DNA from 2 places in the Enterococcus saigonensis genome. Region 2 is predicted to be linked to the other one. Evidence: a T-box and tRNA genes for the amino acid it is inferred to sense, from the RefSeq annotation. Region 2 holds a T-box; the other holds one or more tRNA genes.

Region 1 (3,424 bases), 1.3 Mb from region 2:
TTTTGAACCATAAAAGTAACCCCCATTAAAAATGTTGTCTTTATTATAGGAGCTTAAACTCTAACTGAACAGGAACATTGTTGTAAGGAAAAACAAAGAGAACTGACAGTTTAGAAAATAAAAAATGAGTGAACTTTCAAAAGAAAATATAGGTTAAAACAGTAGGTATTTTATTAGTGTATTTCATTTAACAAAGAATATAACGGTAGCAGTTTGATATAAGTTGTTTCCATATATTGGAAAGCTGTATCAGGATGCTCCCACAATTCACTTTCTTTTTTAATGATGCGGCCAATTTGAAATTCAGCTTTTTTAATTGTTTGGAGACGTATTAGAGCATTTTCTAAATTTTCTTTTGTTAGTGGGAGTATTTCTGACTTGGTATGATCCAAACTGATCACGGTATCTTTGGGCAAGGTATCAAATAGAGATAGATTTTTTAGTAACAGTTCTGCCATTTCTTTTTGTCCTTTAGGCTGGTCAATAATAGAAAGCCACATAAAAACGTATTCTGGCCAAATGCCAATTTGAAAATGAGAGCTCATTTTATACCCCCTTTTCCCCTCACTCATAGCAGCCCAAGTATTTTCTGGTGGGTGAACGGTTCTACGGCGATGTTGGGCAAGGTGAAGATAAAAAGGGCGTTTGTAGTGTTGTGTGAACATTTCGCAAATGGGTTGACCAACCGCTGTAAAAATTGGTTGAATCTCGCTGCGGATAGCTGCCATTCGTTCCTCTAAACTCAGCGCATTAAAAACGGTAAAACTTTTTTCATTAAACATTTTGTAACTCCTTTTAGTCATTGTTAGATTAAAGATAGCATATTTCTATTTTTAGATAAAAAATAACGAATAGAAAAAATTTACCGTTAAAAAAACTTTCATTTTTTACGAGTAATGTTACAATTATATTACAAAGAAAATCTTTTTGTAAAAATAAAAGTGAAGAAGTGTGATAAAAGTGAAAAAAATATTAGGGATTTTAGCTTTCATGGCACTATTAGGGATTCAAACTGTATACGCCGCTGAAGACAATACAGCAGCAAGTGTAAGTGAAAGTAAAACGATGATAACAAGTGATCAAAAACAAACGACACAAACTACCTCCTCATCAGAGACAGCAATTCGTGAAGTAACAACGAATGCGACAACTAATGCTGTTGAAGTGGGGGAAGCAATCAAAACTGGCATTGAAGAACAAACTGGAATCAAATCTGTTGCAGATAGTGAAACTGTTAATCAAAATGTAGTTGAAATAAAAAAAGAATTAGCAAGCGGGCAATATACGATTACACCAGAACAATTGGCAAATTACACAGATGAACAGCTTGATGATGCATTACAGCTATTTACTCGTATAAATCAAGATTTTTATGGCATGGATCTTAGTGCCTACGTCCGTCTATTAACTGCTTTGTACCAAGATAAAACAGTAGATGTCTCTACTGCTCTAGCCGCCCTAAGTTTTGATGCGACTGGTTTATCTCTGACAGAATTGAAAAATCAAGTGGATGCATTAGAAAATTATTTGCAAACTGTTTATCCTAGTAATAGTAGCTTTATTTCGATTCGGCAGTTAAGTCGTGATGAATTGCTTGCAATTTTAAATTTTGTGACACCCTTACAAGCAAAAATGTTGGCTGAGGAAGATCGATTTTTTCCAGGGATTATCGCTTGGATTGCGCGCTATGCTTCTGAAGGAATCCCACAACCCCGCAATGAACTAGTAAAGCCTGCTGTGACGACTACGACAACAACCTCTTTTGTGGAAGCGACAACCGTGCAGTCTTCTGTAACAACTAAAGCAGATCCTAAAAAAGAACAAACTGGTATTTTACCAAAAATGGGCGACAATCCCATGTTTTACCTCTCTATTATCGGTGTTTTGGTAATTGTTATTGCGGGCTTTATTTATTATCGACGTAAAAGAAATAAACGAGACTAATTACTGAAAAATAAAACATCCTTGTGAAAGAAACTAGTAAAAACAGTTTACACTCACAAGGATATTTTTTGTCTGATTTTTTTATTTTAAAAATGTTAGCGTCATCTTCAAAACCAAAGTTGCTAAAGTAAATAAAGAAATGATCAAAAATAGAATCGGGAAAACAGGATTTGAACCTGCGACCCCTTACTCCCGAAGCAAGTGCTCTACCAAGCTGAGCTATTTCCCGTTGACCTCTACTACGTTACTGCTAAAAGATAATTTTTGCAAAAGAAAAGATCAACTGGTCAGTAAAAAGACTTAGTACCATGACAGCATGCAAGTCATCAGTTATACTAATTAAAACTTATCTTTTAAAAAGTATTAAGGAGGATTTTTATGGATTTTGCCTATTATGAGCGTACCATCGACTTAATGTATCGTAAATTTTTTGCAAAACGAATTACTATAACGCTTTTGGCACTTTTAATTATCGTTATTTATAGTCTTGTTTTTAAAGAACATTTACTGGTAAACAGTGTTATTATAGTCCTTCTTTTAGGGTTAACTTTTTTGTTTCTACAGAAAATGCAGGAGTTTCCCAAAGTTTATGCTGCTTTTTTAGCTCAAAATGAGCCTTTCGCACAAATTATCAAAATTGAAGAAGCAGAATACACTTATAATGTCAAAAAAGATAATCAGTTGGTGGTAGCCATTAATAAAAAAGGGGCGCGCAATTTACCAGCGGCTAATAAACAATATACTTTATTAGTGGGTTTTACTAAGAATCTTTTTACAATGCAACCTTTGGAAATTTATTATTACGATATGTTAGAGCTGACCTATGAAGAGAAATTTCGACTAAAACGAAACGGTTATAGTAATGTACCGCGTTTCTTGCGTCGTTTTACTTGGGGAAATTTGAAAGCGACTGCTGGTAACAGTGTGAATTTTATTTTAGGAAATTTATTCTTTTTATTTATTTTATATCGATTACTTCGTTATTTGTGGCGCTTTGTTCAAATGTTGTTTTAATTGTTATTTAAAAAATTATTTGTTGACAGCAAATAGTGTGAATGATAGATTTATATCAAATTTTAAGAAAAGGGGTCACAAAGACATGGCACAGCGGACTGTTTTAGTTGCAGATTGTTGTTGTATGGTGCAAAAAATTGCAGCATACCATTTTGTCATGCCTATTAATAGACCTACTTTCTAAAATTTGGAGCGAATCATTCTGTGTGCACTAGAATTTATTTGCAGATATTTTAGACTTTTCGAGGTACTGATTAATAGTCAGTACCTCTTTTTTTGTTTTCAATTTCAAAAGCGATGAAAGGAGCAAAAAGATGATTGTAAATCAGATTGATGAATTAATTGGCAAAACACCAATGATACGGTTTACTCATGAACAACTTCCATTGCCCTATGGTACAGAAATTTTGGCTAAGTTAGAATTTTTAAATCCTGGGGGGAGTATTAAAGATCGGTTAGGTCAATT
Region 2 (3,424 bases):
GCAGGTATTCCTGCTCGAGTATTCATTGGGGATTCAGACTCACTTTTATCTTATGTCGTCTCTGTTTCCTTACCACAAATTTTAATCTTAATTATTTGCACTTTTATCAGTTTAGCAATAATGATTTTTAGTGGCGCTGAATTAGTTAAGCGAAAAAACTTAAACTGGGAGTTAATTTTATTATCCTGTTTTGCTCTAACTATTGCATTAGAAGCTGCTGCAGGTGATATTCTAGCCGGATTACTGTTTAGCCCCTTAGTTAACTCGACTATGGCTTTGCTTTTAGCAATTTTTACTCCGATTTTCTTGATTTCTTATTATTGTTTAAAAATGAAGCAAAGCCAAAAATACTATCGCCTTTGGGTAATATTTCATATCAGCTTTGATTGTTTAATTTTACTTTGGGCTGTTTTAACCAAAATTGATTTACCTGAAGTAAAATTCTATATTGATGCTGCAAATATTTTTGGAACATTAGCGACAACTATTGCAGCGATCACAGAAGCCCATCAAAAAAATCGTTTTTTTGTCATTTGTACACCCTGGATTGTCTTGGTTGCAATGGCCCACTGTTTTATTTACATTACCAGTGTAGCCCAATCAAATTTTTACCTTGTTAATATTTCGGGTTTATTGTTCGCTATAATTTTACTAGTTATTTTTGTCTATACGCTTGTTGAAGGATTGACTGCTAGCGAGCAAAATAAGCGCCAAATGCATTTTTTAGAGTTAAAAACAGAGTTATTAGAGGATAATCATGAAACGATTATTCATCACCTACAAGAGTTAGAACAGCTACGCCAAGATTTCAAACAAAATCTATTACTCGTAAAAGACCTGAGCAGTGATGGTAATTTACCAGCAGTAAATGAATATTTAGAAAAGCTTTTAGAAGAAACTGATCAGTTAAATATTATTCGCAACTTTTCTGAGCATACTTTAACGAATTTGATTTTAAATCGTTATCAAAAAAATGCTCAACAAAAAAGTATTGCCATTAATTTTCTCGCCAATTTACCCCAAGATGTAAACGTGGCAGATGATGATTTAAGTCAAATTTTAATTCATCTTTTAGAACACGCTACCCGAGAGACTTACGCCATCCATGATCCTAAAAAACGAGAAATTAATTTACGGATTGAATACATGAATGAAAAGTTACAAATTAGCTGCACTCACACTGCTCATTATCATACTAATATTTTTGATCGCGGCATCACAACAAATTTTTCTCAAAAAGAAGAACTGGATCTTTTTGTCATTGAAAAAGTTGCAAAGAAATATCGCGGTCAACTAAAACAATTACAAGATGACTACAAAGATCAGATTACCTTATCTTTATCACTTATAACTTAGAATAATTTTAACTTGCAATTTTTAGTGTTTACTATTAGCATAGAGACAGTCGGATTAGTATTAAGATTATGGTTTAGAGAGCCAATGTTTTGCTGAAAATTTGGTACCCACTAATTTTTTGAACCTCCCGACAGTATTGATTATGAAAATAATCGGGTTAGGGCCCTTATCCTTGTTTTGAGTTGGACTGTTAAAACAGTCAATAAAGGTGGTACCGCGAAATTCACGCATTTCGTCCTTTTATAGGATGAGATGCGTTTTTTATTTTGTCTTTTATAAACAAAGTCAAAAAAAGTAATTTATTTAGGAGGAGACACTATGTCTGAACAAAAAAATGACTTCACTGAATGGTACTTAAAAACCATTCAACAAGCTGAATTAATGGCTTATTCGCCTGTACGTGGCTCAATTATTTTTCGCCCTGATGGTTTTGAATTGTGGGAACATATCCAAGAGGAATTCAATAAATTTTTGAAAACACAAGATATTCGTAATGCCTATTTCCCCATGTTAATTCCAAAAAGCTTCTTTATGAAAGAAGCAGATCACATTGAAGGATTTGCTCCTGAATTGCCTTGGGTAACAGAAGTTGGGGATGAAAAATTAGATGAACCGCTAGCGCTACGACCTACTTCTGAGACTATGATTGGTTCTGCTTTTTCTGATTGGATTAATTCGTATCGTGATCTGCCGTACGAAATCAATCAATGGGCGAATGTTTTTCGCTGGGAGAAGAAAACCTTACCTTTTTTACGCACTTCTGAGTTTTTATGGCAAGAAGGACATACCGCTCATGCAGATGAAGCGGATGCAAGAAAACGGACAATGGCTATTTTAGACGAATATGCGCGTTTAGCAGAAGAATTTTTAGCTATCCCTGTTTACAAAGGACAAAAGACACCTTCTGAACGTTTTGCCGGTGCTGTTGATACGTATTCAATTGAAGCGATGATGCAAGACGGCAAAGCTGTTCAAGCAGGTACTTCTCACTATTTGGGGACTAAATTTGCAGAAGCATTTGATATTACGTATTTGACAAAAGAAAACAAACATACTCACGTGCATACAACTTCTTGGGGCATGTCAACTCGCTTGTTGGGATCTTTAATTATGACTCACGGCGATGACAAGGGACTCGTTTTCCCACCAACTGTCGCACCAACGCAGATTGTTTTAATGCCAGTTGGTCCTTGGAAGAAAAATCCAGCTATTATGGAAAAATTAGATACATTATTTGCTGCCTTTAAACAAGCTGGCTACCGTGTCCGTCTAGACGATACGGATAATTCTCCAGGCTATAAATTCAATGAATGGGAATTAAAAGGCGCTTGCCTACGAATTGAATGTGGTCCTCGTGATTTAGAAAATGGGCACGTGATGGTAAAAGTACGAGATTTAGATGAAAAGAATACGGTGACTTTTGATAACTTAGATGCTTATGTAGCAGAACAATTAGCAATCATGCCAAAACGACTACTAGAAAAAGCAAAAGCTCGTAATAAAGCTAACGAACACTATGATATCAACACACTAGACGAATTGAAAATCCATATTGACAAATGTAATGAAGAAGGTACTACACCAGGCTTTGTTTTAGTTGGCTGGGATGGTAGCGAAGAGACAGAAGCAAAAATCAAAGAAGAAACTGGTTTTACTACTCGAAATATTCCCTTTGAAGTTCCAATGAAAAAAGAATTTGACTTAGTTAGCGGCAAACCAGCAAAACATACACTCTGGATTGCTCGCGCTTATTAACTAAATAGTTTTAAATAACGCTATAAATAAAGGTTCTAGGAAGAGTCGCCACGACTTTTTCCTAGAACCTTTAATGTTTTTATTAATAAAGTAGTTCTAAAAATTCTTCTTGGGTAATGTTACCAAAGTATTTTTTTACATCAATTTGTGTCACAGCTGTTTTTAGTGCTTCTTTTTCATACTTCACGCCTACAAGCGCTGCTTCAACGTCCTTAATATCACCCAAACCAAAGAAATCACCATAAATTTTAGCTTCTGTAATAACACCCTTTTGTACATTTAGTCGGACTTCAATGGAGCCAATTGCAAAGCG

The links. The T-box of region 2 lies ahead of proS (proline--tRNA ligase). A T-box ahead of a tRNA ligase gene usually reads a tRNA of that ligase, here a tRNA-Pro.
Region 1: it encodes a tRNA-Pro, which carries the amino acid that the T-box ahead of proS (proline--tRNA ligase) is inferred to sense. The anticodon was not compared.

What each region holds. Positions count from the first base shown of each region.
Region 1 covers NZ_AP022822.1:2,182,653-2,186,076, reverse strand. Annotated here, with positions in the region: gene EsVE80_RS10365 (DUF1054 domain-containing protein) at 174-782, opposite strand; gene EsVE80_RS10360 (LPXTG cell wall anchor domain-containing protein) at 961-1,944, shown strand; tRNA gene EsVE80_RS10355 (tRNA-Pro) at 2,100-2,173, opposite strand; gene EsVE80_RS10350 (hypothetical protein) at 2,323-2,958, shown strand; gene EsVE80_RS10345 (PLP-dependent cysteine synthase family protein) at 3,273-3,424, shown strand, end outside.
Region 2 covers NZ_AP022822.1:877,349-880,772, reverse strand. Annotated here, with positions in the region: gene EsVE80_RS04075 (ATP-binding protein) at 1-1,356, shown strand, start outside; T-box leader at 1,396-1,599, shown strand; gene proS (proline--tRNA ligase) at 1,675-3,111, shown strand; gene EsVE80_RS04065 (lipoate--protein ligase) at 3,194-3,424, opposite strand, start outside.